DNA from 3 places in the Pantoea sp. X-Soil-OKNW-713 genome. Region 3 is predicted to be linked to each of the others. Evidence: predicted binding sites of a transcription regulator. Region 3 holds the regulator's gene; each other region holds the start of a gene.
What was found. Region 3 encodes PhoB, which activates phosphate uptake and scavenging genes when phosphate is short. Its sites were predicted from a motif close to CTGTCATAAAACTGNCNNAT; they were not measured.

Region 1: a site for PhoB is predicted at 6,304-6,323, ahead of pstS (phosphate ABC transporter substrate-binding protein PstS). Genes of this name have one in related genera too.
Region 2: a site for PhoB is predicted at 3,372-3,391, ahead of ugpB (sn-glycerol-3-phosphate ABC transporter substrate-binding protein UgpB). Genes of this name have one in related genera too.

Annotation. Positions count from the first base shown of each region.
Region 1 is NZ_AP035995.1:9,493-20,136, forward strand. It holds gene atpD (F0F1 ATP synthase subunit beta) at 1-599, shown strand, start outside; gene AC6I8R_RS00055 (F0F1 ATP synthase subunit epsilon) at 624-1,043, shown strand; gene glmU (bifunctional UDP-N-acetylglucosamine diphosphorylase/glucosamine-1-phosphate N-acetyltransferase GlmU) at 1,279-2,649, shown strand; gene glmS (glutamine--fructose-6-phosphate transaminase (isomerizing)) at 2,794-4,623, shown strand; gene AC6I8R_RS00070 (DUF8812 domain-containing protein) at 4,886-5,770, shown strand; gene AC6I8R_RS00075 (lysozyme inhibitor LprI family protein) at 5,767-6,183, shown strand; gene pstS (phosphate ABC transporter substrate-binding protein PstS) at 6,433-7,476, shown strand; gene pstC (phosphate ABC transporter permease PstC) at 7,539-8,501, shown strand; gene pstA (phosphate ABC transporter permease PstA) at 8,498-9,385, shown strand; gene pstB (phosphate ABC transporter ATP-binding protein PstB) at 9,430-10,203, shown strand; gene phoU (phosphate signaling complex protein PhoU) at 10,220-10,644, shown strand, end outside.
Region 2 is NZ_AP035995.1:341,303-351,946, reverse strand. It holds gene AC6I8R_RS01570 (sn-glycerol-3-phosphate import ATP-binding protein UgpC) at 1-178, opposite strand, end outside; gene ugpE (sn-glycerol-3-phosphate ABC transporter permease UgpE) at 180-1,025, opposite strand; gene ugpA (sn-glycerol-3-phosphate ABC transporter permease UgpA) at 1,022-1,912, opposite strand; gene ugpB (sn-glycerol-3-phosphate ABC transporter substrate-binding protein UgpB) at 1,973-3,289, opposite strand; gene livF (high-affinity branched-chain amino acid ABC transporter ATP-binding protein LivF) at 3,531-4,244, opposite strand; gene livG (high-affinity branched-chain amino acid ABC transporter ATP-binding protein LivG) at 4,246-5,013, opposite strand; gene AC6I8R_RS01540 (high-affinity branched-chain amino acid ABC transporter permease LivM) at 5,010-6,281, opposite strand; gene livH (high-affinity branched-chain amino acid ABC transporter permease LivH) at 6,278-7,204, opposite strand; gene AC6I8R_RS01530 (branched-chain amino acid ABC transporter substrate-binding protein) at 7,324-8,451, opposite strand; gene panM (aspartate 1-decarboxylase autocleavage activator PanM) at 8,856-9,242, shown strand; gene rpoH (RNA polymerase sigma factor RpoH) at 9,291-10,148, opposite strand; gene ftsX (permease-like cell division protein FtsX) at 10,398-10,644, opposite strand, start outside.
Region 3 is NZ_AP035995.1:1,048,237-1,058,880, forward strand. It holds gene AC6I8R_RS04730 (phosphotransferase enzyme family protein) at 1-614, shown strand, start outside; gene qhpR (AraC-like transcriptional regulator QhpR) at 776-1,831, shown strand; gene AC6I8R_RS04740 (cell envelope integrity TolA C-terminal domain-containing protein) at 1,791-2,219, opposite strand; gene AC6I8R_RS04745 (AAA family ATPase) at 2,342-5,869, opposite strand; gene sbcD (exonuclease subunit SbcD) at 5,866-7,083, opposite strand; gene phoB (phosphate response regulator transcription factor PhoB) at 7,280-7,969, shown strand; gene phoR (phosphate regulon sensor histidine kinase PhoR) at 7,984-9,297, shown strand; gene AC6I8R_RS04765 (PstS family phosphate ABC transporter substrate-binding protein) at 9,422-10,348, shown strand; gene AC6I8R_RS04770 (cobalamin-independent methionine synthase II family protein) at 10,524-10,644, shown strand, end outside.

The DNA.
Region 1 (10,644 bases), 1.0 Mb from region 3:
TGCCTTCAGCGGTAGGTTATCAGCCGACGCTGGCTGAAGAGATGGGTGTGTTGCAGGAGCGTATTACCTCCACTAAGACGGGTTCAATCACCTCCGTACAGGCCGTTTACGTCCCTGCGGATGACTTGACTGACCCGTCTCCGGCGACCACCTTCGCCCACTTAGACTCAACCGTAACGCTGAGCCGTCAGATCGCATCTCTGGGTATCTACCCGGCCGTTGACCCGCTGGATTCTACCAGCCGTCAGCTGGATCCGCTGATCGTTGGTCAGGAGCACTACGATGTTGCGCGTGGCGTGCAGTCTCTGCTGCAGCGTTACCAGGAACTGAAAGACATCATCGCCATCCTCGGTATGGACGAGCTGTCTGAAGACGACAAACTGCTGGTGGCACGCGCACGTAAGATTCAGCGCTTCCTGTCTCAGCCGTTCTTCGTTGCTGAAGTCTTCACCGGTTCTCCGGGTAAGTACGTAACGCTGAAAGACACCATCCGTGGCTTCAAAGGCATCATGGAAGGCGAATTCGACCATCTGCCAGAGCAGGCTTTCTACATGGTTGGCGCGATCGACGAAGCCGTGGAAAAAGCGAAGAAACTGTAATAACGGTTTCCCGGGAGGAATGATATGGCTATGACTTATCACCTGGATGTTGTCAGCGCGGAGCAACAAATGTTCTCCGGTCTGGTGCAGAAAATCCAGGTGTCAGGTAGCGAAGGTGAGCTGGGGATTTACCCTGGTCACGCCCCGCTCCTGACTGCCATCAAGCCTGGTATGATTCGCATCGTTAAACAGCACGGCGAAGAGGAGTATATCTACCTCTCTGGCGGCGTGCTGGAAGTTCAGCCGGGCAGCACCACCGTTCTGGCCGACACCGCGATTCGTGGTGAAGACCTCGACGAAGCGCGCGCGCTGGAAGCGAAACGTAAAGCAGAAGAACACATGAGCAGCAGCCACGGCGACGTGGACTATGCTCAGGCCTCTGCCGAACTGGCGAAAGCTATCGCGAAGCTGCGTGTTATCGAGCTGACCAAAAAAGCGATGTAATCAGGCTTTATGCGTCACGAAGTGCCAGCCCATTGGGCTGGCATTTTTTTTGCCTGCACGTTGATCCCTGCGAATTTTCGTAGCGGCGCGATTTATCGCGCAATTCCGTGCGCAATGCCGGAAAGACGCGCGATAAATCGCGCCGCTACATCCTCTAATTTCGATCCGAGAAAAATGTAGTAATCTCAGAGGTAAACCTTAAACTTTCGAAAGCTAAAACAGAGTCAGGATAGTTATGTCTACAAGTGCGATGAGTGTGGTGATTCTTGCCGCTGGCAAGGGCACCCGTATGTATTCCGATCTCCCCAAAGTTCTGCATACCCTGGCAGGAAAACCCATGGTCCAGCATGTAATTGATGCTGCAACCGGGTTGGGCGCACAGCAAATCCATCTGGTTTACGGACACGGCGGCGATCAACTTAAAGCTCAGCTTTCTGGTAACACTCTGAATTGGGTGTTACAGGCGCAACAGCTTGGCACCGGGCATGCGATGCAGCAGGCAGCCCCCTGGTTCGCAGATGATGAAGACATTGTGATGCTGTACGGCGACGTGCCGTTGATCTCCCTGGAAACGTTGCAGCGCCTGCGTAGCGCTAAACCTGCGGGTGGCATCGGTCTGCTCACCGTGGTGCTCGACAATCCCACCGGCTATGGCCGCATCGTGCGTGAAAACGACACCATTACCGGGATCGTGGAACAAAAAGATGCTTCGCCCGAACAACTGAAGATTCAGGAGATTAACACCGGCATCCTGATTGCTAACGGTGGTGATCTCAAACGCTGGCTGTCGCAGTTGAATAACAACAACGCGCAAGGCGAGTTCTATATCACCGACATTATTGCGATGGCACATCAGGAAGGGCGTCTGGTGCAGGCTGTCCATCCGGCGCGCATCAGCGAAACCGACGGTGTAAATAATCGCCTGCAACTGGCAGCGTTGGAACGTGCTTACCAGGCTGAACAGGCCGAGAAACTGTTGTTGGCAGGTGTGATGCTGCGTGACCCGGCTCGTTTCGATCTGCGTGGCACGTTAAAACACGGACGCGATGTTGAAATCGATACCAATGTGATTATCGAAGGCGACGTCACCCTCGGCGATCGGGTGAAAATTGCGGCGGGTTGTATCATCAAAAACAGCGTGATTGCTGATGATTGTGAAATCAGCGCGTATTCGGTGATCGAGGATGCCAATCTGGCCGCGGCTTGTACCGTTGGTCCGTTTGCTCGTTTGCGCCCTGGAAGCGAACTGGGAGAGAAGGCTCACGTTGGCAACTTCGTTGAAATGAAGAAAGCCACCCTTGGAAAAGGTTCCAAAGCCGGTCACCTCTCCTATCTTGGCGACGCGGAGATTGGCGACGATGTGAATATCGGCGCTGGCACCATCACCTGTAATTACGATGGCGCGAATAAATCTAAAACCATCATTGGCGACAACGTGTTTGTGGGTTCCGATACCCAGCTGGTGGCTCCGGTGACTGTCGCCAGTGGCGCGACAATTGCGGCGGGCACCACGGTGATGAAAGACGTACCCGCCGCCGTTCTGGTTTACAACCGCAAAGAACAGAACCAGAAAGCGGGCTGGAAGCGCCCGGAAAAGAAAAAGTAATTTTTAATGGCCGACAAAGATCGGCCTGTTAGCAGTAAATATAACTACATCCCCACTCTCTACAAGGCTCGGGGAACCGGCGATGCCGGATATCAGGTCAGATGACAACGCAATGGCCGAAAGCCATGAAGTCAGGAAACTATTATGTGTGGAATTGTTGGTGCAGTAGCACAGCGCGACATCGCAGAAATTCTGCTGGAAGGTCTGCGTCGTCTTGAGTATCGCGGTTACGATTCGGCGGGTTTGGCCGTCGTTGATCGTCAAGGCCATGTGACGCGTCTGCGTCGCCTGGGCAAAGTGCAAAAGTTGGCAGAAGCGGCGGAACAGCAGCCGTTAATTGGCGGCACCGGTATTGCTCATACCCGTTGGGCTACCCACGGTGAACCCTCAGAAGCCAATGCGCATCCGCATATCTCTGAGCACATCATCATTGTGCATAACGGCATCATTGAGAACCATGAACCGTTGCGTGCGCAGCTGATTGAGCGCGGTTACTCATTCGCGTCAGAAACTGACACCGAAGTGGTGGCACATCTGGTGCACTGGGAACAGAAGCAAGGCGGTTCGCTGCGTGAAGTGGTGCTGCGGGTGATTCCGCAACTGCGCGGCGCCTATGGCATGGTGATTATGGACAGCCGCGATCCCTCCGTGCTGGTGGCTGCGCGTTCCGGTAGCCCGCTGGTGGTAGGCCGTGGCGTCGGCGAAAACTTTATCGCTTCCGATCAGCTGGCACTGCTGCCGGTGACACGCCGCTTCATCTATCTGGAAGAGGGCGATATCGCTGAGATTACCCGCCGCGAAGTGACTATTGTCGATCGCAATGGCGCGCCGGTGACTCGCGCCGAGATCGAATCTAACGTCCAGTATGATGCCGGTGACAAAGGGATTTACCGTCACTACATGCAGAAAGAGATTTATGAACAGCCGATGGCGATCAAAAACACCTTAACCGGTCGTTTCAGCCACGGTGAAGTCGATCTCAGCGAGCTTGGCCCACAAGCGGAAGCTCTGTTGAGCAAAGTTGAGCATATCCAGATTATCGCCTGCGGCACCTCATACAACTCCGGTATGGTTTCACGTTACTGGTTCGAATCACTGGCAAACATTCCCTGCGATGTCGAAATTGCCTCTGAATTCCGCTATCGCAAATCGGCGGTGCGTAAAAACAGCCTGCTGATCACCCTGTCACAGTCCGGTGAAACTGCCGATACGCTGGCCGCGCTGCGTCTGTCGAAAGAGCTGGGCTATCTGGGTTCTCTGGCTATCTGTAACGTGGCGGGGTCGTCGCTGGTACGTGAATCCGATTTGTCACTGATGACCAAAGCGGGTACCGAGATCGGGGTAGCCTCCACCAAAGCCTTTACCACGCAGCTCACCGTGTTGTTGATGCTGGTAGCGAAACTGGGCCGCCTGCATGGCATGTCTGCTGATACCGAACACGAGATTGTCCATGGGTTACAGGCGCTGCCGAGCCGCATTGAGCAGATGCTGGCGCAGGATAAGGTGATCGAAAACCTGGCAGAAGGTTTCTCTGACAAGCATCATGCATTGTTCCTTGGCCGTGGTGATCAGTATCCGATCGCCATGGAAGGCGCGTTGAAGCTGAAAGAGATCTCCTATATCCACGCTGAAGCCTACGCGGCCGGGGAGTTGAAACATGGCCCGCTGGCGCTGATTGACGCCGATATGCCAGTAATCGTGGTAGCACCGAATAACGAACTGCTGGAGAAGCTGAAGTCCAACATCGAAGAGGTGCGTGCACGCGGCGGTCTGCTGTATGTATTTGCCGATCAGGATGCAGGTTTTAGCGACAGCGATGGCATGAAGATTATCTCTCTGCCGCATGTGGAAGAGGTGATTGCGCCAATCTTCTACACCGTGCCGCTGCAACTTCTGTCCTACCATGTCGCGTTGATTAAAGGCACCGATGTCGATCAACCGCGTAACCTGGCGAAATCAGTGACTGTTGAATAGGGCTGCTATTAGCTAATCTGATCCAGATTATTTAAGGGTTATGCATTTTCAAATGCATAACCTTTTTTGTTTGTGACATGAGGGCGGAATAGTTTTGTTCTCATCATTGATGCACTGCTTCCATTGTAAAATCTATTCATTCTTTATATAAAAATTAGTTTCTGCATAAAATTATTTATCAATGGATGGTTATTGTGTGTTTATTGACAGCAAATGATTTTTATTGGGATAATTTGCGATATTTCATATCAAAGGACATGGTATGCACTTATCTTCATCGGTAGGTATTAAAGGAAGAAATGCTGCTTCTGATGTCAGAGCGGTGCAGCAGTATTTAAAAAGCATCGGTTATTCCTGGCTAAAAGTTGATGGATTAGTCGGTATCAATACCATCAAAGCCATAAAGATTTTTCAGTCCAGGTTTATGACTCATCCTGATGGCCGCATTGATATTGGTGGGCTGACTTTAAGGCGGATGACACAATCACCGGAAAGGAACATCCCCCACCCCCCAGCCAACAGTCATCCTGAATGGAACAGAAGCGATTTCTTCGGTCGCTTAACGGTGAGTGAAGGTCAGGTCACCTTCGACGCAGAAGGAAATGACCAACCGGCAAGTCTGTACTTTAGCCGTCATATTCACTGGCCTGGTGGTGTATCGGGTGTGACGATTGGTCGTGGCTATGATATGGGCGATAGATCGTATCAATCGATCATCAGTGATTTCATCAGGGCGGGGATTGACAGGCAACAGGGGGAATTCATTGCCTCTGCATATGGAAAGAAGGGTAATGCCGCTGATGCTTTTGTCAAAAGCTATCGCCATGCCTGTGGCATTATTTCGCGTGAATCTCAGGCTCGCCTGTTCGAACTTATTTACCCATCCTATGCTTCACGCGCGTGCAAAATCTATGAGTCTTATGCTGCGGTGGTTCAACACGCGACGCCATGGCCGAGTTTACATAAAGCCATCCGTGAGATTATTGTGGATCTTGTTTATCAGGGACTGGGATATCGCACGGTTCTTGAACCTTGCATGGCAAATGACTTCGATTCACTGATCCATTTTATTGAAACCGATCATCGTACTCGGAGATACGAAAGAGGTCGCCAGCGTGCAAATTATTTACGGAGAAACAGGAATTGATTCATATAAAACATCTCGCTTTTTTATCGATAGTCTGCGGTATTTTCTCCAGCAACATGGCCTGGGCCGACGATTGTGATAACGCCGCAAATGATACTGAAGTTCATCAATGTCTGGAAAATAAGAAAGACAATGCGGAAAAAGTTCTTAATGCTGAGTACGCTAAAGCAAAAGATCGTATAAAGCAGGGGCTACGTGACTCACCTTCTGACACCGAGGCTTATCTGGACATTTTTGTCAAAGCGCAGCGTAGCTGGCTGGACTTAAGAAAGTATCAGTGTGAGATGGAGGCTTTTGGTGCCGATAAATCCAAAAATCCATACCTTGATGCTATCAATGATTGCACCGCCAAAATGGATAATGAAAGAACACATATCCTGATGCAGATCCCTTATGATGGTCTGAGTGGTTAGGCTAATGTGAAGCAAACGGGGCTGATGTGTGCCGACTCGACACATTAGCTCCGCCACAGAAAAACAATCTTAACAGCCTGTTATACAACGTCTCGTCGTCTTATACCGGAGTCGGTACCTTTGTCATAAAACTGTCATATTTCGTACATTTGACTGTCATCAAACTGTCCTATTTTCCCTCCAGCAGCAATCAATGACTCTTACTAAAATGGCATAGAGCCTGATTTTTTTAACTCCCCTGGAGGGAACATGACACTGATGCGTAGCACCGTAGCCCGAATCCTCGCCGCCACCTTCGCAGTAAGCGCGGTCTCTGCTTTTGCAGCAACCGATCTGACTGGCGCAGGCGGGACGTTCCCGGCACCGGTTTATGCCAAGTGGGCAGCAGAATATCAGCAAGCCACCGGTAGCAAAGTAAACTATCAGGGTATTGGTTCTTCGGGCGGCGTGAAGCAAATCATCGCCAAAACCGTCGATTTCGGTGCGTCAGATGCGCCGATGAAAGATGAAGATCTGCAAAAAAATGGCCTGTTCCAGTTCCCGACCGTGATCGGTGGTGTGGTTCTGGCGGTTAACATCCCTGGCGTGAAGTCTGGTCAGCTGACCCTCGACGGTAAAACCGTTGGTGACATTTACCTGGGCAATATCAAAAAGTGGAACGATCCGGCGATCACCAAACTGAACCCGGGCGTGAAACTGCCAGATACCAACATCAACGTGGTACGCCGCGCTGACGGTTCCGGTACCTCTTTCGTCTTCACCAGCTACCTGTCTAAAGTGAACGAAGAGTGGAACAGCAAAATTGGTAAAGGCAACACCGTAAACTGGCCGACCGGTCTGGGCGGTAAAGGTAACGACGGCGTGGCGGCATTCGTCCAGCGTCTGCCGGGTTCAATCGGCTACGTCGAGTACGCGTATGCCAAGCAGAACAACCTGACTTACACCAAGTTGCACGATGCTGACGGCAAAGCTGTGGCACCGAGCGAAACCAGCTTTGCTAACGCGGCCAAAGGCGCGAACTGGAGCGAATCTTTTGCCCAGGACCTGACTTTCCAGAAAGGCAACGATGCATGGCCGATCACTTCCACCACCTTCATCCTGGTTTATAAAGATCAGGCAAATGCAGAGAAAGGTAGCGAAGTGCTGAAGTTCTTCGACTGGGCTTACAAAAATGGTGGAAAAACGGCGACCAGCCTGGATTACGCAGCTCTGCCAGAAAGCGTGACCACGCAGATTCGTGATGCCTGGAAAGCCAACATCAAAGATTCTTCCGGCAAAGCGCTGTACAAGTAAGTGAATGACCTGGCCAGCCGACAGGCTGGCCACCCTGACTTCCCCTGAGAACAGAGACTTCTATGGCTGCCACTAAGCCGACGTTTAAAGCCCCTGGCAAACAAGGTGACATGATCTTCGGCGCGCTGGTGAAACTGGCTGCGCTGATTGTGTTATTGCTGCTGGGTGGCATCATCGTCTCCCTGATTTTCTCCTCCTGGCCCAGTATCCAGAAATTTGGTTTCTCATTCCTGTGGACCAAGACCTGGGATGCGCCTAACGAACAATTTGGTGCGCTGGTGCCGATTTACGGTACCGTCGTAACCTCGCTGATTGCGCTGATCATCGCCGTTCCGGTGAGCTTCGGTATCGCCCTGTTTCTGACGGAACTGGCGCCAGGCTGGCTGCGTCGTCCACTCGGCACCGCAATCGAGCTGCTGGCGGCTATCCCCAGCATCGTCTATGGCATGTGGGGCCTGTTTATTTTTGCGCCACTCTTTGCCGAGTACTTCCAGACGCCGGTTGGCGACATCATGTCGAATATCCCGATTGTAGGTGCGCTGTTCTCCGGCCCGGCTTTTGGGATCGGTATCCTGGCGGCAGGCGTTATCCTCGCCATCATGATCATCCCGTACATTGCTTCGGTGATGCGTGATGTGTTCGAACAGACCCCGGTGATGATGAAAGAGTCGGCCTACGGCATTGGCTGCACCACCTGGGAAGTAATTTGGCGCATCGTGTTGCCCTTCACCAAAAACGGTGTGATTGGTGGTGTGATGCTCGGTCTGGGCCGTGCATTGGGTGAGACGATGGCGGTGACCTTTATCATCGGTAACACCTACCAGCTCGACAGCGCATCGCTGTTTATGCCGGGCAACAGCATCACCTCGGCACTGGCGAATGAATTTGCTGAGGCAGAATCCGGTGTCCATGTGGCGGCATTGATGGAGTTGGGGCTGATCCTGTTTGTCATCACCTTTATCGTGCTGGCGATCTCCAAACTGATGATTTTGCGTTTGGCGAAAAGTGAAGGAGCCCGGTCATGACAACCATTGAATTGCAGGCCCGCGCTGAACTGGAAGCCTCGCGTCGCAAAATGCAGGCATGGCGCAGCACCAAAAATAAAATCGCGCTGACCCTGTCGCTGCTGACGATGGCATTTGGTCTGTTCTGGCTGATCTGGATCCTGTTTACCACCATTTCCCGTGGTATTGATGGCCTTTCCTGGTCGCTGTTTACTGAATCTACCCCGCCACCCAATACCGCTGGCGGTGGCCTGGCGAACGCCCTCGCAGGCAGTGGTTTACTGATTTTCTGGTCAACCTTCTTTGGCACACCGCTGGGCATCATGGCGGGGATCTACCTTGCCGAATATGGTCGCAAGCACTGGCTGGCAGAGGTGATTCGTTTTATTAACGATATCCTGCTGTCTGCACCGTCAATTGTGGTGGGGTTGTTCGTTTACACCATCGTGGTGGCGCAGATGCAGCACTTCTCCGGTTGGGCAGGCGTGGTGGCACTGGCGTTGTTGCAGATTCCCATCGTGATCCGTACCACTGAGAATATGCTGCGTCTGGTGCCTGATAGCATGCGTGAAGCCGCTTATGCGCTGGGGACGCCGAAATGGAAGATGATTTCAGCTATCACCCTCAAGGCCTCAGTCTCCGGCATTATCACCGGTGTGCTGCTGGCGATTGCGCGTATTGCCGGTGAAACCGCACCGTTGCTGTTTACTGCGCTGTCGAACCAGTTCTGGAGCACCGACATGATGCAGCCGATCGCCAACCTGCCAGTCACCATCTTTAAATTTGCCATGAGTCCCTTTGCGGAATGGCAAAGCCTGGCGTGGGCGGGTGTGCTGATCATCACCCTGTGCGTATTGCTGCTGAACATCCTGGCACGCGTGATTTTCGCTAAGAGCAAACACTAATTTCCCGGCGCGGCTATGGCAGCGCGGTACATGAGAGACGAGCAATGAGTATGGCAACTTCTTCTGCCGGCAAAATTCAGGTGCGCAATCTGAACTTCCATTACGGGAAATTCCATGCGCTGAAAAACATCAATCTGGACATCGCAAAGAACCAGGTCACCGCGTTTATCGGGCCATCCGGCTGTGGTAAATCGACCCTGCTGCGCACCTTCAATAAAATGTATTCGCTCTACCCTGAGCAGCGTGCAGAAGGTGAAATTCTGTTGGATGGGGACAATATTCTGGCGTCAAGCCAGGATATTGCCCTGCTGCGCGCCCGTGTGGGCATGGTGTTCCAGAAACCTACGCCGTTCCCGATGTCGATTTACGACAACATCGCGTTTGGTGTCCGTCTGTTTGAAAAGCTGTCGCGTGCTGATATGGATGAGCGCGTGCAGTGGGCGCTGACGAAAGCAGCGCTGTGGAATGAAACCAAAGACAAGCTCCATCAGAGTGGTTACAGTCTCTCCGGCGGTCAGCAGCAGCGTTTGTGCATCGCTCGCGGCATTGCGATTCGCCCGGAAGTGTTGCTGCTGGATGAGCCATGCTCGGCGCTGGATCCCATCTCCACGGGCCGTATCGAAGAGTTGATCACCGAGCTGAAGCAGGATTACACCGTGGTGATTGTGACCCACAACATGCAACAGGCGGCGCGCTGTTCCGATCATACCGCCTTTATGTATCTGGGTGAGCTGATTGAATTCAGCGATACCGATACGCTGTTTACCAAGCCAGCGCAAAAGCAGACAGAAGACTACATTACCGGTCGTTACGGCTGATTTGACGGAGACGCACATGGATAATTTAAATCTGAACAAACATATCTCCGGTCAGTTCAACGCTGAGCTGGAACACATTCGCACTCAGGTGATGATCATGGGTGGCATGGTGGAGCAGCAGCTTACCGACGCCATTACCGCGATGCATAACCAGGATGGCGATCTGGCGCAGCGAGTCATCGACGGCGACCAGAAGGTCAACATGATGGAAGTGGAGATTGATGAAGCCTGCGTGCGCATCATCGCCAAACGCCAGCCTACCGCCAGCGATTTACGTCTGGTGATGGCGATCATCAAGACCATCTCTGAGCTGGAACGTATTGGGGACGTGGCGGAAAAAATCAGCCGCACCGCGCTGGAGAAATTTAGCCAGCAACATCTGCCGCTGCTGGTGAGCCTGGAATCACTCGGTCACCATACCGTACAGATGCTGCATGACGT
Region 2 (10,644 bases), 710 kb from region 3:
CGCCAGAGCTGACGCGCTCCAGCCCGGCCACCATACGCAGCAGCGTGGATTTACCGCAGCCGGAAGGCCCGACCATCACCATAAACTCGCCATCGTTGATGGTGATATTCAGCGGCTGAATGATCTGATTTTTGCCGTCATACGATTTGGTGACGGTCTGAAGGGTTACGCCTGCCATTTTATTTTTCACTCTCCACCAGGCCACGCACAAAGGCACGCTGCATGACTAAAACCACCACCACCGGTGGGATCAGGGTTAATAACATTGCCGCCATCACTTCATTCCACTGCGTCGGACCGCCGCTGGTATTGATCATACTTCTCACCCCGGCCACGGCTGTGCCGAGGCTGGCATCATTGATGATCAGCAGCGGCCACAGATACTGGTTCCAGCCGTAGATGAAGGTAATGACAAACAGCGCGGCCAGATTGGTTTTCGACAGCGGCAACACGATGTCCCAGAAGAAGCGCAGTGGACTGGCGCCGTCGATGCGTGCCGCTTCAATCAACTCATCCGGTAGCGACATAAAGAACTGGCGAAACAGGAAGGTGGCGGTGGCCGAGGCCATCAGCGGCAACGTCAGACCGCTGTAGCTGTCGAGCATATGCAGTGTCGCAATCACCTCCACCGTCGGGAAGATTCGCACTTCCACCGGCAGCATCAGGGTGATGAAAATCAGCCAGAAAAACAGCGAGCGCAGCGGAAAGCGAAACCACACCAGCGCAAATGCCGACAGCATCGAGACGGCGATTTTGCCCACGGTGATACTCAGCGCCATCACCAGGCTGTTGAACAGCATCAGGCCAAATGCCGGGCCACTGCCGTTAACGCCCTGCGTCCAGATGCGCGCGATGTTGTCCCACAGGTGGGTGCCGGGGATCAGCGTCATCGGTACCTGATAGACCGCGTTGTTGTCCAGCGTTGCCGCGACAAAGGCGACATACAGCGGAAACAGGATCGTCAGTACGCCCAGCACCAGCAGCGTGTGGCTGAAGATATCCAGCCCGCGTCGGTTCTCAATCATTGGTATTGCACCTTACGCTCGACAAAGCGGAATTGCAGGATAGTCAGACCAATCACCAGCAACATCAGCACCACCGATTGCGCTGCCGACGAGGAGAGATCCAGCCCGGTAAATCCTTCGCGATAAATTTTGTAGATAAGCGTGGTGGTCGCCTGTACCGGCCCACCGCCAGTGGCGGCATCGATCACCGGGAAGGTGTCGAAGAAGGCATAGACCAGGTTGACCACCAGCAGGAAGAAACTCACCGGGGTGATCAACGGCAGCGACAGGTTAAAGAAACGCCGTACCGGTCCGGCACCGTCAATCGCCGCTGCTTCCACCAGCGATTTAGGGATCGATTGCAGCGCCGCAAAGAAAAACAGGAAGTTGTAGCTCATCTGCTGCCAGATCGATGCCAGCACGATCAGGAACATCGCCTGGCCGCTGTTTTGCGCGTAGTTCCAGTTGTAACCGATCTGGTTAAGGAGATGGCTGAACAGGCCGAGTCCGGGATTAAACAGGAACATCCACAGCACTGCCGCGACCACCGGGGCCACTGCATACGGCAGCAGCAGCAAGGTTTGGTAGAGTTTTTTCAGCCGCACCACATAATCCACCAGCGCCGCCAGCAGCAGGGAAAACAACATGCCGCACACCGTGACCAGCGCGCTGAATTCAATGGTGGTCCAGAACGAGGCCAGGTAGTACTCATCACTGAACAACCGTCTGAAGTTATCCAGCCCAACAAAAGTGCTGGAGATACCAAAGGGATCAAGGCTTTGCAGTGAGTACCACAGCGCTTCACCGGCTGGCCACAGAAAGAAGATGGCGGTGATCACCAGCTGTGGCAGTACCAGCAGATAGGGCAACAAACGGGAGCGGAAAACCGGGCGTGATGATGAGGACATAACGGACTCGTTCAGGCAAAAAGATCGGGGCAGACACGCGGCCTGCCCCGTTACGGCGGGTTACTTCACCTGCTGCTCAAAACGGCGCAGCAGTTCGTTTCCGCGTTTAACTGAGTTATCCAGCGCTGCCTGCGGCGATTGTTTGCCGGTCCACACGCTTTCCAGCTCCTCGTCCACTATGGTGCGAATCTGCGGCATATTGCCCAGACGCATCCCTTTGGTGAACGGCAGCGGATCTTTGTTCAGCATCTGGCGCGTCGCGATATCGGCACCCGGGTTCTTGTCGTAGAAGCCCTGCTGTTTGGTCAGCTCATAAGCTGCGGTGGTGATTGGCAGATAACCGGTTTTCTGGTGCCACTCGGCGGCGATTGCCGGTTGCGCCAGGAACTGCATAAACTCCGCCACACCTTTGTAAGTGTTGGCATCTTTGCCCTTCATCACCCACAGGCTGGCACCACCGATGATGGCATTCTGCGGTGCATTCGGCACGGTTGCGTCATACGGCATCATGCCGACACCAAAGTTGAATTTGGCGTAGTGTTTGATATCCGCCAGTGAACCGGAAGACGCGGTGGTGATGCCGCAATCGCCGTTGTAGAACTTCGCGGTGGATTCATCTTTACGGCCAAAGTAGGTGAAATCACCCTTCTTGTTCATGTCTTCCAGCATCTGGATGTGACGAACCTGCACCGGCTTGTTGAACTCCAGCTCAGCGTCTGTGCCGTCAAAACCGTTGTTTTTGGTCGCCACCGGCAAGCCGTGCCAGGCGCTGAAGTTTTCAATCTGAATCCAGCCCTGCCAGCCGCTGGCGTAACCGCAGGTCAGGCCCGCTTTACGCAGCGCATCGGCGTCTTTTGCCAGTTCCTGCCAGGTTTTTGGTGGCTGATCCGGGTTCAGACCGGCTTTTTTGAAGGCGTCTTTGTTGTAGTACAGCACCGGGGTGGAGCTGTTGAACGGCTGAGAGATTAAATGGCCGCTGGAATCGCTGTAGTAACCTGCGACAGTGGGGACGAACTGTTTTTCATCAAAGGCGATTCCGGCATCCTGGAACACCTGATGCACCGGCACAATGGCTTTGGACGCCATCATGGTGGCAGTACCCACTTCATACACCTGCAAAATGGCCGGTGCTTTACCGGTACGCACAGCGGCAATCCCCGCCGCCAGGCTTTGTTCATAGTTGCCTTTGTAGACCGGGACGATTTTGTAGTCTGGGTGAGCCTGGTTAAAACGTTGTGCCAGAGAATCAACTTCTTTGCCTAACTCGCCTTCCATAGAGTGCCAGAAAGGAATTTCGGTGGCAGCCAGTGCATGACCACTGAGCATCAGACCGAGCAGGGCACTCATCAGGCGGGGACGAAGCGTAAAAGCGGACATAATGTTTTCCTGTGCATGTAGGTACGCGCGAAATCACGCATTTTTTGTTCGCGAAGTAACATGACACGGGAAAATGACGGAAAAATAACAGGTTAATGACGGGAATGTGACAAGGCTGAGTGCAGCTTGTTGCCCTCATCCCGACCTTCTCCCGCAAGCGGGAGAAGGAGACGTGCAATATATAAGTTTGGCTCGATCGATTCCCTCTCCCGCTCGCGGGAGAGGGTTAGGGTGAGGGCACTCAGGCACCTAAATAGGCGCTTCTTACGGCCTCGTTGGACAACAGCGCTTCGCCAGTATCCTCCAGCACCACATGCCCGTTCTCCAGCACGTAGCCACGGTCGGCCAGTTTCAGCGCCTGGTTGGCGTTCTGCTCGACAAGGAAGATGGTCATCCCTTCTTTACGCAGTTGCTCGATGGTGTCGAAAATCTGCTGAATGATAATCGGTGCCAGGCCGAGCGATGGCTCGTCCAGCAACAGCAGACGCGGCTGGCTCATCAGCGCACGGCCAATCGCCAGCATCTGCTGCTCACCACCGGACATGGTACCGGCACGTTGCACCTTACGCTCCGCCAGACGCGGGAACAGATCATAGACGCGCTCAATACGCTCCTGATACTGGCTACGGCTGGCAAAGAAGCCCCCCATCGCCAGATTCTCTTCCACCGTCATGCGCGAAAACACCCGACGCCCTTCCGGGACAATGGCGATCGCCTCACGCATGATGCGTGCGGTTTGCCAATCGGTAATGGTTTTGCCATCAAACGTAATGGTGCCTGCGGTTGCACGCGGCTCGCCACACAGCGTACCGAGCAGCGTAGTTTTGCCTGCACCGTTGGCACCAATCAGGGTGACAATTTCGCCCTGATTGATATACAGGCTGACGTTATGCAGCGCCTGGATTTTACCGTAATGGGCGCTGACGTTTTCAATGGTTAACATTGGGTTGGCCATATTACGCCTCTCCTAAATAGGCACGGATCACGTCCGGGTTATTACGAATCTCTTCCGGCGTGCCGTTGGCCAGCGGCGTTCCCTGATTGACCACGTAAATACGGTCAGAAATGCCCATCACCAGCTTCATATCATGTTCGATCAACAACACCGACACCTTATGCGTACCGCGCAGTTCGGCAATCAGTTCGTCCAGTTCGTGCGTTTCTTTCGGGTTCAGACCGGCCGCCGGTTCATCCAGCATCAGGATTTCCGGGCGCGTGACCATACAGCGCGCGATCTCCAGACGACGTTGCTGACCATAAGCAAGGTTACCCGCCTGACGGTTCGCCAGCTCCAGCAGGCCGATACGCTCCAGCCAGGTGGCGGCGCGATCCAGTGCTTCGCTTTCGCCTTTGCGGAACGCCGGTGTTTTGAATAACCCGGAGAATACGCCGCTTTTCAGATGCTGATGTTGCGCCACCAGCAGGTTTTCAATCACCGTCATCTCACGAAACAGGCGCACATGCTGGAAGGTACGCACAATGCCCATCCGTGCAATTTTCTGCCCCGGTAAGCCGGCCAGATTTTGATCGCGCAGTTTGATGCTGCCGCCAGTGGGTTTGTAGAAACCGGTCAGGCAGTTGAACACCGTGGTTTTACCCGCGCCGTTTGGACCAATCAACGAAACGATTTCCTGCTCACGCAGTTCCAGCGCCACGTTGTTGACTGCCAGCAGGCCACCAAAACGCATCATCAGGCCTTCTACGGCTAATAAAGGCTGACTCATGCCTGCTCTCCTGCTTTACCCTGTTTCAGTTTCAGCTGCGGACGCTTCATCGGCAGCAGCCCCTGCGGTCGCCAAATCATCATCAGCACCATTAAGCCACCCAGTACCAGCATGCTGTATTCGTTGAGGTCACGCATCAGCTCACGCGATACCACCAGCAACACGGCGGCGAGGATCACCGCAAACTGCGAGCCCATGCCCCCCAGCACCACAATCGCCAACACAAACGCCGACTCGACAAAGGTGAAGGATTCCGGGCTGACAAAGCCCTGGCGCGCAGCAAACAGCGTACCGGCAAAACCGGCAAAGGCCGCGCTGATGGTAAACGCCGTCAGCTTGATACGCGTCGGGCTAAGACCAAGGGAACGGCAGGCGATTTCATCTTCGCGCAGCGCTTCCCAGGCACGGCCCAGCGGCATACGCAGCAGGCGGTTGATGATAATCAGCGTCAGCACTACCAGCAGCAGCGCCACCAGGTAGAGGAAAATCACGCGGTCATTGGGATCATATTTCATGCCGAACACCTCGTGGAAGGTGCCCCAGCCGCCCTCGCTGACCTTGCGACCAAACTCCAGGCCGAAGAGGGTCGGTTTCGGGATCTGCGCGATACCGTTTGGACCGCCGGTAATCGAGGTGTTGTTCAGCAGCAGGATACGGACGATTTCGCCAAAGCCGAGGGTGACAATCGCCAGATAGTCACCACGCAGACGCAGCACCGGGAAACCGAGCAGTAAGCCGAACGCCCCGGCCACCAGACCCGCCAGCGGCAGGCTCTGCCAGAAGCCAAAACCGTAGTAGTGGTTCAGCAAGGCGAAGGTATAGGCACCGATGGCATAGAAGCCGCCGTAGCCCAGCACCAGCAGGCCCGACAAGCCCACCACCACGTTAAGGCCGAGGCCCAACATCACGTAGATCAGCGTCAGGGTGGCGATATCCACGCTACCGCGCGAAACCAGGAACGGCCAGATCACCGCAGCCACGATCATCAACACCATCACCAGCTTCTGCTTCGGCGTTGAACCATCAAAGCCCGGCAGCACCAGGCCATTGCCGCTGCGTTTGAATTTGCCGTGGAATAACGGACGCAGCAACTGGAACAGGAATACCACGCCGCAACCGACAAAAATCCAGTTCCAGCGCACCGTTCCGGCGTTCGATACCACCAGTTTGGTGCCATCAAGATCAAGGCGCATACCCATAAAGAAGGTGGCAAGCACCAGCAACATCACCGTAGAGATAACGGCATTAACCAGTCCGAGGCGCTTCATACTTTTTCCACCTCCGGACGGCCAAGAATGCCGGTTGGCATCACCAGCAGCACGACAATCAGCAACGCAAAGGAGACCACATCTTTATATTCGGTAGAGAGATAGGCCGAGGTCAATGCTTCGGCAATGCCCAGCACCAGACCACCAATCATCGCCCCCGGAATGCTGCCGATCCCGCCCAGTACTGCGGCAGTGAAGGCTTTCATCCCGGCCATAAAGCCGATAAACGGGTTGATGGAACCGTAGAACTGCCCCAGCAGTACGCCAGCCACTGCCGCCATCGCCGCACCAATCACAAAGGTCAGTGAAATCACGCGATCGGTATTGATACCCAGCAGGCTGGCCATTTTCAGGTCTTCTGCACAGGCGCGGCAGGCGCGCCCCATACGTGAATAACGGATAAATACCGTCAGTGCCAACATGGCGATAAAGGTCACAACCCAAATCATCAACTGCATGGTGGAGAGCGTGGCGGCAAAGCCGTTGCTTTCACCCAAGGTCCATTGCCCGGTGATCAAGCTCGGCAGCGCGAGATCGCGCGAACCTTGCGTCAGGCTGACGTAGTTTTGCAGGAAGATCGACATCCCGATGGCGGAGATCAGCGCGATCAGGCGCTTGGAGGAACGCACCGGCTTATACGCCACACGTTCGATACTCCAGCCGTAGGCGCTGGAGATAATGATCGCCATGACAAAACCGGCGGCAATCATCAGCCAGGTGGTGTCGATGCCCATCATCATTAGCGCGGCGATGACGATAAAGGAGACATAGCTACCGATCATGTACACCTCGCCGTGGGCGAAGTTGATCATGCCGATAATGCCGTAAACCATCGTGTACCCAATGGCGATCAGCGCGTAGGTGCTGCCCAGGGTCACTCCGTTGAACATCTGCTGGAGGAAATAGAGGAACTGCTCGGACATAACAAGTACCTTAGAAACACGTCCGTGATGGTAAATCGTTACCGCGACTGGCGGTAAATTAACCGGTTTGATTAAGGGCGGCCTGAAGGCCGCCCCTGCGATCGTGCTGGATGCAACGATTACTTGATCGCGGTTGATGAGCCGTCTTTATGCCATTTGAAGATGCCGAATTCGAAGCCTTTCAGGTCACCTTTCTGGTCCCAGCTCAGGTTGCCCATCACGGTCGGAACCGGTGCGCCTTCTTTCAGGTTCTTGGCAATCGCATCAGGCTCGTCGCTCTTGCTGCGCTCGATACCGGCCACCAGCGACTGAATCGCGGCATAGGTGGTCCAGACGAACGGACCGGTCGGATCTTTGCGGTTCGGTGCGGTGTTGGCTTTGATGGCGTCAACAATCGCTTTGTTGTCCGGCAGCTGGTCATAACGCTTCGGCAGGGTCACGTACAGACCTTCAGATGCATCACCGGCAATGTTAGACAGTGAGGCGTTGCCCACCCCTTCCGGTCCCATAAAGCCCGCGTTCAGGCCCGCGGCTTTTGCCTGGCGCAGAATCTGACCCAGCTCCGGGTAGTAACCACCGTAGTAAACGAAGTCGACGTTGTCTTTCTTCAGACGCGCAATCAGGGTAGAGAAATCTTTATCGCCAGCGGTGATACCTTCGAACAGCACCACGTTGCCGCCTTTGGCTTTCAGGGTTTTCTGCACCGACTCCGCCAGACCCTGGCCGTATTGCTGCTTGTCATGCACCACAGCGATACGTTTTGGTTTGATGGTATCGAGGATGTAGTTTGCCGCCGTCGGGCCCTGATCGGAGTCGAGGCCGGTGGTGCGCATCACGTCAGCATAACCACGCGCGGTCAGTTCCGGTGCGGTGGCTGCCGGGGTGATCATCAGCACGCCTTCGTCGTTATAGATATCAGACGCCGGCTGGGTAGAAGAGGAGCAGAGGTGACCGATAACGTATTTGATGCCATCGTTCACAACTTTGTTGGCAACCGCTACCGCTTGTTTCGGGTCGCAGGCATCGTCATATTCCACGCCAACCAGTTTATCGCCGTTGACACCGCCTTTGGCATTGATGTCTTTAATGGCCTGTGCCGCACCGGTAAATTGCATGTCGCCGTATTGGGCTACCGGACCGGTTGCTGCGCCGACGATGGCAATTTTGATGTCTTTTGCCAGCGCCGCATGGCTCATCGCCAGCGCGACGCAGCCCGCCAATAATGCGCGTCCTTTACTCATTTTCATGCGAACTTCCCCATCTGTTATGTCGTGTCTGTTGTGAGTTGGATTATTTTCTGCCAGTGAAAGAGGAAAACTGATTCTGGAATAATGAGTTAGCGCACTTTTCTGGCATTTATTGGTAATAAGGCTTTATTTTTCAGGTTATTAAACAGGAAGTTTCTTCTGTAAATCAACTGACATATTCAGTTATAGCTGGGTTGAACAGCAGAATCGTCTGGTTGTTATGGCCGTATTTTAGCCGACTTGCCAGCTAATTATGCTGGCTATTTAACCAACCATCACTCTGTTCAACTATCATCCTGGCAAACAGGCTGTTGTTTGACCTATTTTCATCAAAAAAAAGTGACAGCGCTCTGACTGTCTAAATTCGCTACACTATGCCCTTTGCACTAGTACAGGTACGGGGAATGAAGCTCACTATTCAGCGCTTAACATCGTTGACGACGCAGGATCGAATCGACCTGACCAAAGTCTGGCCGGAAATCGATATTTCACAGCTGGAAGCCCAGCTGAGCGAGACGCAGCGGATGTATGCCGCGCGCTTTAATGATCGTCTGCTGGCGGCACTGCAACTGACCATTCAGGGCGCGCAGGGAAAAATTACCCAGCTTCAGGTGCGGGAAGTGACGCGTCGTCGCGGCGTGGGGAAATATTTGCTGGAGGAGACGCTGGCGCAGAACAGCGCGCTGGCTGAGTGGTGGGTGGCCGATGACGGCGCTGATGAACAGGACGTTCGTGCTGCGTTTATGCAGGCTTGCGGCTTTCGCGCGCAGGGTGATGGCTGGACACGATAAAAACGTAGCGGCGCGATTTCTCGCGCCGCTACAGGTTATGTGCTTTTATCAGGCTTCAATCGCCATACGTAATTTCTTCATGGCGTTCTTTTCCAGCTGGCGTACACGCTCTGCGGAAACGCCGTATTGGTCGGCCAGTTCCTGCAAGGTGGTTTTGTTCTCTTCATCCAGCCAGCGCGCACGGATGATGTGCTGACTACGCTCGTCCAGGCCCTGCATCGCGTCGGTCAGTTTATCGGCGGCGTGTGCATCCCAGTTGTCCTCTTCAATGCCATCAGCAAAGTCAGACGTTTTATCCTGGAGATACAGCACCGGGGCCATGGTTTTGCTTTCGCCGTTTTCGTCGTCAGACGACATGTCGAAAGTCATATCCTGTGCCGCCATGCGCGATTCCATTTCACGCACATCTTTGCTGCTCACGCCCAGCTCGCGCGCTACCATCTCGACTTCGTCCTGGTTAAACCAGCCCAGACGCTGCTTGGTTTTACGCAGGTTAAAGAACAGCTTACGCTGCGCTTTAGTGGTAGCGACCTTCACAATACGCCAGTTACGCAGCACGTATTCGTGAATCTCAGCTTTAATCCAGTGCACGGCAAACGACACCAGACGCACACCCACTTCAGGATTGAAGCGACGCACCGCCTTCATCAGGCCGATGTTCCCTTCCTGAATCAGGTCTGCCTGTGGCAAGCCGTAACCGGAATAGTTACGAGCGATATGAACAACAAAGCGCAGATGAGACAGGATCAGCGTCTTAGCCGCATCCAGATCGCCCTGGTAATGCAGCCGTTCAGCCAGCGCTTTTTCCTCTTCTGCCGACAGCATCGGCCAGACGTTGGCAGCCCGAATATACGATTCCAGGTTACCAAGAGGAGCAATAGCTAAAGTTTGCATTTCTTTGGTCATTCAAACCCTCACAAATTCAGTGGAATATTGCTGCACGTTCCCATGAGCAGACGATACATTAAGTCAACGTCGCGGGAAATCCGAAAGCAATCTGTGCTACCCGAACTTAGAGATCAAAGTTATCCACAAGTTCCATCGTAACAGTGAATATTTTACACACAGATGACAGGAAGGGAAGCGGAGAAAAAATCCTCTGCGCCCGATTGTCGGCAGCAGAGGACTATTATACCAAAAAAATGTGTCAGGCGTTTACTGGGGCGTAAATCGGCGTAAATGTTGAACCGTTGCCAGCCAGGCAGCAATCCAGCCGATGATGGCAGCAATTAACAACAGCAGCAGCGCTTCATCCCAGGAAAATCCTTCCAGATCAAAGCTGGTGCCGAATACCTGCGCCACCTGCGCGACCACCGATTGCAGACGCAGTACCAGCACTTCAGACAAAATCAGCGATAACACCGCGCCACTTAAACCCAACATCGCCCCGCCATACAGGAAC
Region 3 (10,644 bases):
AGCAGCTCGGTCATATCACTGCCCGCCTGCATCAGCACAGCAAAAACTGGCAGAAACCGCAGGGCTTCCAGCGCATCATTTGGGATCATCACACTATGGTGAGCGAGCAGAGCCACTGGGGACGCTGGCAGGATGCCCCCAACCTCAATCCGGCTGATCATCAGGTGGTGGAACAAGCGATCGCCCGCGTTGGTCGGGAGTTGCAGGGGTTTGGCAAAGGCGCGGATCGTTACGGGTTGATCCATGCCGATCTGCGTTTAACGAATCTGCTGCTGCACAAAGGGGAAACCCGGGTGATCGACTTTGACGATTGCGGTCTGGGTTGGTATTTGCACGATCTGGCGGCAGCGATCAGTTTCGTGGAACACCATCCGCGTGCCGAAGAGTGGGTGGAGAACTGGATCCGGGGTTATGAGCGGGTGGGGCATATCAGCGATGCAGAGATGGCGCTGGTGCCGACGCTGCTGATCCAGCGCCGTATCCAGCTTACCGCGTGGATGGGATCCCATGCCGAAACCGAGATGGCGTTGAGTCTTGGGCCACGCTGGGCGGATCATTCGGTACGCCTGTGTCGTCGCTATCTGGAAAACAGTCAGCTGCCGGTCGGGGCCTGATGCACCATCAGTGAGCGTGGCTGCGCCGTCACGGTGCTCGCCACGTTCACTATCCCGTCTGATCATCGTTTTTTCTGCGTTGCCCGCCTGGTACGAAAATTGCTGGATACGGTAATTCGATTCACTCCTGCGTATCCTGTGAGGTCAGCATGAATTCACTGATGAGACAGCCCGAGGCGTTCAGCGCCATATCGGCTCAGGCCAGCGCCAGCAACCGTGGTGTGCTGGCGGCAGCGGCCACCGGCCTGAGCGACTTTATTACCGGCAAAGGCGGCGATGTGGATCGCATCTTTGGCATCAGCGGCATCGATTCCGAGCTGCTCGCCAGTCCGACCCTGAGTCTTGGTCTGGTTAACTATTGCCGCGTGATGGAAGAGGCCGCGCGACATTCTGGTTTTGATAACTTCGGTTTGCACTACGGCAGGCAGTTCAAACCGCAGTCATTAGGCCTGATTGGCTACATCGGACTGTGCTCGCCGACGCTGGAGCAGGCGCTGCATAACGTGGTTAATGCTTTTCCGTGGCATCAGCACGATACCCTGACGCGGTTGGTGGATAAAGGCGACTGCTGGCGGCTTGACTATCAGGTGCGTCACGGGGCGATTTTGTCGCGGCGTCAGGATGCGGAGTTGACGCTCGGCATGTTTCTCAACCTGATTCGTCATGTGGCGGGGAAAAACTGGGCACCGCGTGAGGTGCATTTTGAACATCCGCGCCCGGAGCAGTGGCATGAGCACTGCAAAGTCTTTGATGCCCCGGTCTGGTTCGATCAACCTTTCAACTCGCTGGTGATCCCGAAACGCGATCTGCTGCGTGCAATGCCGGAGCAGGACCCGATGTTGCTGATGGTGATGCAGGATGCGATCCGTCGCCTTAACAGCAGCGCCAGCCAGCAGAGCGTGGTGGAGCAGGCGCGCTCGCAGGTCAATCTGTCGCTGATCCAGGGCGAACCGGTACTGGAAGAGATTGCCGATAAAATGGGGCTGTCGAGCTGGTCGTTGCAGCGTCGTCTGCGCGAGGAGGGCATCAGCTTCAGCGCGCTGGTGGACAAGGTACGTTGCGAGATGGCAACCCATTACCTGCAACAGAAACAACTGCCGATTTCCGAAATGGCGCTGCTGCTGGGTTATTCCGAGGTGAGCGCCTTTTCCCGCGCCTTCCGTCGTTGGTTCGGCATCAGTCCGCGCCAGTGGCGGCAAGATGGACTGGCAAGCTGACCTGTTGCGGCGCAAAACCAAACCACGCTGGCTGCCCGCGATCGGGCGGCGGCGGTAATCCCTGCGATTGACCAATCAATTGCCAGGCCCGCAGACACAGTGGCTCATCGCCTTGTGTCTGGGTGACGGCATAGCGTCCACTTTTTTCCCACTCCAGTTGCACCAGACAACGCTGGCCCGCATAGTGGCTGGCATCGTGGAAGGCCCGTACCAGTTTTTGCTGCATCTCATCAGCCCATTTGCACGATACGCTACCTGGCGCAATTTCAGGCTGACACAAATTTGCTTGTGCATCTTTCTGATCGGATTGAAAATTTTGGCAGGCGCTCAACGACACCATCATCGCTATCCCGCCTGCCAGACTCGCCATTTTGTTAATTAAATTCATTCATGTGCCATAGTTTTCGCGAAAGTTCGGATTGCACCCGTTTTCAGTCTACAGACCGACTCTGCAAATGCTATGGCATTCATCCTGGTGTCGATAAAACCAGAATTTGCCGCACCGTGCGGTTACGGCAATTCCAGTTTGCTGTATCCCAGACCATTCATCTTACGTACCCTGATCTGCACCGGAATACGCTCCTTCATCGCTTCCACATGGCTGATAACGCCAATGGTTTTGCCGCTGGCATTCAACGCATCGAGGGCGTCCAGCGCGGTGTCGAGCGTTTCGGCATCCAGCGTGCCAAAGCCTTCATCAAGGAACAGCGATTCGATGCGGGTTTTGTGGCTGACGAGGTCGGATAACGCCAGTGCCAGCGCCAGGCTGACCAGAAAACTCTCGCCACCGGACAGCGTGCGGGTGTCGCGGGTGGCATCGGCCTGCCAGGTATCCACCACATCCAGTTCCAGCTCATCCGTGGCACGGCGTTGCAGCAGATAACGACCATGCAGGCGATCGAGCTGACGGTTCGCCAGCCATACCAGGTGATCAAGGGTTAACCCCTGGGCGAAACGGCGGAATTTGTCACCTTTGGCGGAGCCGATTAACTCGTTAAGTTGGCTCCATTGCACCAGTTCCGCTTCGTAGCTGCTGATTTGCGTCAACAGCGCCTGCTGCTGCTCACGTAGTTGCGTGTCGCTGGACAACTGTTGCTGTGCCTCTCCCTGTTGACGTGCGTTGTCGCGCAGCGCCACGCGCAAGTTTTCCAGCCGGGGGCCGATCTCTGCCGCCAGTTCGTCGCTCAGTTCGGCCGGACGTTGTTGCTGGTGGGCAGTGACGCGCTGCGTCAGTTGTTGGCTCAGGGTGATGTGCTGTTGATGCTGCTGTTCCAGCGCCTGTAAACGCTGACGCAGTTGCTCAACGTCGGTAGCATCAAGCAGCGCTGCGCGTAGTGCGGCTTCGTCGGCAAAATCACTGCGCTGCAAAGCGCTGAGGAAATCTCGGGTTGCTGCCTCCAGACGAGCGGTTTGTGCCTGTTGCTGCTGTTCGATTTGCGCGCGTTGACCGTCCAGGCTGTGCGCGGCGCTTTGCGCCTGCTGCCAGGCCTGTAATTGCTGCGCTACTTCCTGTTCGCATTTGTGTAGCGCCGCCTGGTGCGCCTGACGTTCGGCCTGCACCTGGCGGTCGCCAAACAGTTGCTGCCGACGCTGTTGCTGTTCGCTGCATTGCTGTTGCAAGGTGCTGAACGTTTGTTGCAACGCCGCGAGACGCTGCTGTTCACGCGCAAGATTCTGTTGCAGGTTGTGGTGCTCGCTGTTGGCTTTCGCCAACTGCGGTTGCAGGGTGGTGAGTAACCGCTCACTCTCCTGCCATTTCTGCCAGCGTAGCTGCAACGCGCTCAACCAGTCTTCACGCGCCTCGCGCGCGGGTAGGGTGAGCTGATGTTGGGTCAGTTGCTGTGCCAGTTGTTGGCTGAGTTGCTGCCACGCAGCCCGCTCGGCTTCGCTACGCTGGTTGAGATCGTTCAGCGTCTGCTGCACGCTGGTAATTTGCTGCTGTGCCAGTTGCTGCTGTTGCAGATGCTCCAGCCATTCCCGTAGCTGATTTTCCTGCTGATCCTGCTCGCGTTGCCAGCGGGTCACATCGTCCTGCTGCTCCAGCGTGAAGGTGAGCGCCAGCTCACCGGTCAACCGTTGCCACTGTTCACTCAGCGTGCTGAGCTGCTGCCCGATTTCCTTGAGTTCCTGCTGCAACGCCTGCTGTTGCAGCAATGACAGGCGTTGCTGCTCACCTTTGGCGGTGCCGGATTCTTTGAGCTGCGTCTCCTGGTTTTGCAGAGCGACAAGACGCTGCTGATTTTCACCGAGTGCCAATTGCCGATATTCGTCGATAGCCGGATGCTGGCACGAGCCGCAGAGCGGGCAGGGTTGGTTTGGCTGTAACCGGGCGCGTTCATCCGCCAGGTTGGCGATGGTGAGTTCCAAATCACAGATTTTCTGCACATCAAGTCGCGCTTGATTGACTCGCTTCCACTCCTCGCGCAGCGCCTGTAAAACCTGTTCTTCCGCCTGATATTGCTGGGAGAGCGTATCCAGTTTTGCCTGACGTTGTTGTTGCTGTGGCTGGAGTGAACGCCACTGCGCCGTCAACAGGGTCAGTTGCTGACGTGATGCACGTTGCACCTGATGTTGCGCTAACGTATCACGGACCTGATCGATAGCAGGCGGCGCGGCCGGCAGCGCCTGCTGACGGGCAGCGAAAGCTTGCTGGAGCTGGTCAAGCTGCTGTTGTTGCTGCTGTTGCTGATTGCTCAACTGGGTGACGGCCAGCTCGCGTTCATCCAGCCGGGTAATGTCGGATTGCCAGCGCGCCAGATGCTCGCCCCAGGCCGCGACGCTGGCTTCGCGGGTGCGCCATTGTTGCTGCTCATCCCACAGTTGTTGTAAGCGTTCACTCTCCTGTTGTTGCTGGCTGAGTGCGGTGCTGTTTTGCTGCACCAACTGCTGTTGCGCCGTTATCTGGCGCTGCTGGTCGCTGACCTGCTGTTGCAGGGTCGCGATGTGTTGATCAAGTGGGATGACCTGCTCGGTCAGCAGCGTTTCCAGTTGTTGTTGTGCGTGCTGTGCCTGCTCGCGCGCCTGTTGGGCCGTGTGGAAACGTGCTTCGCCTTGCTGCTGGGCATGGATCGCCTGTTGATGCTGCGCTTGCACCTGCTGCATTTGCCGGGCGAGGGCGATATTTTCCTGTTCCAGCTGTGTGCGCTGTTGCAGTTTATCGCGTAATTTTTCCGCCGGTTCGGCGCGCGCCAGCCTCTGACGTTCAGGTTCGGCCTGGTGCCATGCGTTTTCTGCCGCCTGCAACGCCTGTTGCGCCTGTTGCTGTTCGCCAGCTAATTGTTGGGACTGACTCAGCCACTGTTGTTGCTGCTGCGCAGTGGTGAGCTGCTGGTTCAGCGTGACCTCGGCTGCATTGAGTTGTTCCAACTGACTTGCCAGCTCAGCCCGCCGCGTCTCATCCAGCAACGACATTCCTCCGGCGCGGGCGCGCAGCGTGTCGAGATCGGCACGCGCGCTTTTGTAGCGCTCGAAAATCTGGATTGAGATTTGCCCGTAGATCTCGGTGCCGGTCAGCTCCTCCAGCAGCTCGGCGCGCTCGCCCGGTTTGGCATTCAAAAAGGCAGCAAATTGCCCCTGCGACAGCATCATTGAGCGGGTAAAGCGGGCGAAATCAAGACCGGATAGGGTTTCGATCAGTTTTAATTTGTCGCCCACTTTGTCGGCAACGATTTGGTTGTCGGCACAACGCGCCAGCTCAACACGCGGAGCCTGCAATTTGCCGTCGGCCTGACCACGGGCGCGGTTCTGGCTCCAGAAGGCACGCCAGGCTTCACCCTTGATCTCAAACTCCACCTCGGCGAGGCATTCGGCGGTATCCCGGGTGATCAGTTCGTTCTGGGTTTGCGACAGCACGCCGAGACGTGGCGTCTGGTGATACAGCGCCAGACAGATGGCGTCGAGCAGGGTGGTTTTACCAGCGCCGGTGGCCCCGGTAATGGCAAACAAACCGTTACTGGCAAATGGCTCACGGCGAAAATCGATAAACCATTCTCCGCGCAGGGCGTTGAGGTTTTTAAAACGCAGCGTCAGGATTTTCATGCAGAGGGGTTCTCCAGCGCGGCAAGGGTGGTGCGAAACAGTTGCGTAAGGTGTGCTGCCTGGTCGGCATCCAGATCCTCTTCCAGCGCCAGACGACGCGCAAACACCTCTTCAACCTGCAATTCGCTCAGAGTTTCGTTATCCAGTCGCGCCAGGCTGCGGCTGCGCTGTTCGCGGCTGCGGCGGACCAGTAGCACCTCCACCGGTAAGTTTTCCGTCAGTTGTTCCACGCGGCGTTGCAGGTCGCTCAGGTGCTCCTGAGTGGTGATTTCAATATCCAGCCACACCGCCAGGTCGCCCTCTTTTTCTTTGAACAGCGCCAGTTGCCGTTCGATATCCGCCAGCGATCCTTTCAGCATCTGCATTGGCTGGAACAGCGGGATGGTCAGCGGCGTCACGGCATCAAGGCCGGTGCTGAAATCCAGCAGAAACACGCTCTTGTCGCGGCCCAACTCATCAAAGCTGAGTGGAATAGGCGAACCGCTGTAGCGAATATGATCGCTGTCAGCAATGCGTTGTGCTCGGTGAATATGGCCGAGGGCGATGTAATCCGCTGCCGGGAATGCCTGCGCCGGAAAGGCATCGAGGGTGCCGATGTAGATATCGCGCACCGAGTCGCTTTTGGTTACGCCGACGGTGGTGAGATGGCCGGTGGCGATAATCGGCAGTTTGCCCCCGAGTGCTGCGCGCTGCGCCTCTGCGGCGGCAAAGCAGTGCTGATAATGTTGTTCGATGGCTTCCAGCAGCGACAGCTGTTTTTCCCGCCCGGACTGTCCGGCCTGGCTGCGCAAAATATCGCGCGGGCGCAGATAAGGGATGGCGCACAGCAGCGCGCCTGGTGTACCGTCGCGCTGCTTCAGGGTCAGCACCTGCTGCTCGCCCTGCGGCGTAGCGCTGGTGATCACCTGCGTGTTGAGGCAGGCAAGCAGTTCGCGTGATTCATTGAGCGTTGCCACCGAATCGTGGTTCCCTGCCAGAACGATCAACTGGCAGCGGCTGGCCTGCAACGCCACCACGAAGCGGTTAAACATTTCACGCGCATAGCTTGGTGGTGAGCCGGTATCAAACAGGTCACCGGCGATAATCAGCGCATCCACCTGATGCTGGTCAATCTGCTGGCGCAGCCAGTCGAGAAATGCCTGATGTTCAGCAGCGCGACTTTTGCTGTAAAAGAACTGGCCCAGATGCCAGTCTGCCGTATGGATGATGCGCATGGATGCTCCCTGCCAGAAAAAGCGATGGGGAATTATAACGACTTCACCACGAAAGAAAAAAAAACGCCTCACGGCTGTCACATTTCTGTTTTTCCACTAAATTTCCAGGGTTGGGTTTTTCATAAAAGTGTCATAAAACTGACGCATAATGACGCCGCAAATCCCAGTGACAGCCGTCATATCAGCAGGAGTAATAATGGCTAAGCGCATTTTGGTTGTGGAAGACGAAGCTCCCATCCGTGAAATGTTATGTTTCGTGCTGGAACAGAACGATTACCAGCCGATTGAGGCGGAAGATTATGACAGCGCAGTAGGGAAGCTCATCGAACCCTGGCCGGATTTGATTTTGCTGGACTGGATGTTACCTGGCGGTAGCGGTATCCAGTTTATCAAGCACCTGAAACGTGAAGCCATGACGCGCGATATTCCGGTGATGATGCTGACGGCGCGTGGCGAAGAAGAAGATCGTGTACGCGGTCTGGAAGTGGGCGCTGACGATTACATCACCAAACCGTTTTCCCCGAAAGAGTTGATGGCGCGTATCAAAGCGGTGATGCGGCGTATTTCGCCGATGGCGGTGGAAGAGGTGATTGAGATGCAGGGACTGAGCCTTGACCCGTCATCACATCGCGTGATGTCCGAAGCCACGCCGCTGGAGATGGGACCGACTGAGTACAAATTGCTGCACTTCTTTATGACGCACCCGGAACGCGTTTACAGCCGTGAACAACTGCTGAACCATGTCTGGGGCACCAATGTGTATGTCGAAGATCGTACTGTCGATGTGCATATCCGTCGTTTACGTAAAGCGCTGGAGGTCTCCGGCCACGATCGCATGGTACAAACCGTACGCGGAACAGGGTATCGTTTCTCTGCTCGCTACTAAACGGAGTCTTTACCGTGCTGGAACGACTCTCCTGGAAGAGATTATTGACCGAACTGGTGCTGGTCTGTCTGCCGGCACTGATTTTAGGTCTGGTATTTGGCTATCTCCCCTGGCTGCTGCTGATCGCGGTGCTGGGTTTGCTGTTGTGGCATTTCTGGAACCTGATGCGACTCTCCCATTGGTTATGGGTTGATCGATCCATGACGCCGCCCGGTGGACGCGCCAGCTGGGAACCGCTGTTTTACGGGCTGTATCAAATGCAGTTGCGTAACCGTCGTCGTCGTCGCGAGCTGGGCAACCTGATCAAACGCTTTCGCAGCGGTGCAGAATCGCTGCCGGATGCGGTGGTGCTGACCACCGAAGAGGGTATCATTTTCTGGTGTAACGGCCTGGCGCAACAGCATCTCGGCCTGCGCTGGCCAGAAGACAATGGTCAGAACATCCTCAACCTGCTGCGCTATCCTGAATTCTCCCGCTATATCCGCCAGCGTGACTTTAATAAGCCGCTGACGTTGGTGCTGAATAATCAACATCATATGGAGTTTCGCGTGATGCCCTACAGCGAAGGGCAGTGGCTGATGGTGGCGCGTGATGTGACGCAAATGCATCAACTGGAGGGCGCGCGACGTAACTTCTTCGCCAACGTCAGCCATGAGTTGCGTACCCCGCTGACGGTGTTGCAAGGCTATCTGGAGATGATGAACGATTCGGTGATGAACGAACGTTCACGCAGCAAAGCGTTGCAAACCATGACGGAGCAAACGCGACGTATGGATAGCCTGGTGAAGCAACTGCTGACGCTGTCGCGCATTGAAGCTGCTCCCGCCCTCGATATGAAAGAGACGGTAGATGTGCCAACCATGCTGTTGCTGCTCCAGCGCGAAGCGGAAACCTTGAGCCAGGGGCGTCATGAGATCCATTTCCACACCGATCCGCATCTCAAAGTGCTGGGTAATGATGAACAGTTGCGCAGCGCCATCTCCAACCTGGTGTATAACGCGGTCAACCATACGCCGGAAGGGACGCGCATTGATATCAGCTGGCTACGTAATAAACAGGGTGCCGAGTTTAAGGTGTGCGATAACGGGCCAGGGATCAGCCCGGAACATCTGCCACGTTTGACCGAACGTTTCTACCGGGTGGATAAAGCGCGTTCGCGCGCTACCGGTGGCAGCGGCCTCGGGCTGGCGATTGTTAAGCATGCCCTCGGTCACCACAACGCCCGGCTGGAAATCACCAGCGTGCCGCATCAGGAAACGTGTTTCAGCTTTATCCTGCCGTCACGGTTGATCGTCGCCAGCCAGATACGGGAGAATGTGGCGCAATAAGCGTTCTGATTTCCCCGTAGCGGCGCGATTTATCGCGCGCCGTTCAATTGGAACACCAAAAAACTGCGCGATAAATCGCTCAAAAGACTGCGCGATAAATCGCGCCGCTACGTGGAATCCTTGCATGAAATCGTTGCTGCTGTTCATTTTGCTGTCGTTCTCTGTGCTGGCGCAGGGGCAACAAACCATGCTGGCGGGCAACCTGAGCAGTGTCGGTTCTGATACCCTCGGTTATCTGATGACGTTGTGGGGCGAGGATTTCAGCCGTCAGTCACCGGGGGTGAATGTGCAGGTACAGGCGGCGGGTTCATCAACGGCACCCACTGCGCTGGCGGCGGGTGCTGCCCAGCTTGGCGCGATGAGCCGTCCGATGCAGGTGGATGAGCGCCAACTGTTTATCGCGCGCTATGGCTATCCTCCGCTGGCGGTGCCGGTGGCAATGGATGCGCTGGTGGTGGTGGTCAATCAGGACAATCCGCTGAAGCAAATTGCGCCACAGCAGCTTGATGCGCTGTTTTCAGTGACGCGTCTGTGCGGTGCGCAGCAGGTGCCGCAGCGCTGGGGGGATGTCGGTCTGACCGATCCACATTGGGCCACGCGTAGTATCCAACGCTACGGACGTAACTCCGCGTCCGGTACCTGGGGCTTCTTCAAGCAGCAGGTGCTGTGCAAGGGCGACTTCCGTGCTGATGTGGCGGAGTTTCCCGGATCGGCGGCGGTGGTGCAGGCGGTGGCAGCGACGCCCAACAGCATTGGTTACGCCAGCTTTGGCTTTCATCTCAGTGGGGTGAAGACGCTGCCGGTGGTCACCAATAGCGGTGAAAGCGTGATGCCGGATGCCGATTCTATCCGTAGCGGCCACTATCCGTGGTCGCGCCCGCTCTATATCTACGTCAATAAAGCGCCCGGGAAACCGTTGCCGCCGTTGGTGTCGGCATTTCTGCATCAGGTGCTGTCACCCCAGGGGCAGCGTCGGGTCAGTGAGGCGGGATATCTGCCGTTGTCTGAGAGTCAGATGGCGCAGGCGCGTGCCGCCATTGAGGAAAATTGAAGAACGAACATCGCAACATGAATTTTCTTCATGTCACCTGAATTTTCTTCGTTTGCCCAAATCCGTCCAACATGTCACTCTCCTTAGCCATATAGCCATCCGGATGGCCAAAAATAACCAGGTGAAATTATTACCTGACGCAACCATGCGTTTACGGCTTTAGCCAGGAGTGATCATGCAACGAGTAACCGCCCCGTTCCGCGCCGATACCGTCGGCAGTTTTCTGCGTCCCGCCGCTATCAAAGAGGCTCGCGAGCAGTTTGCTAAGGGTGAAATTGATGCCGCCGCGCTGCGTC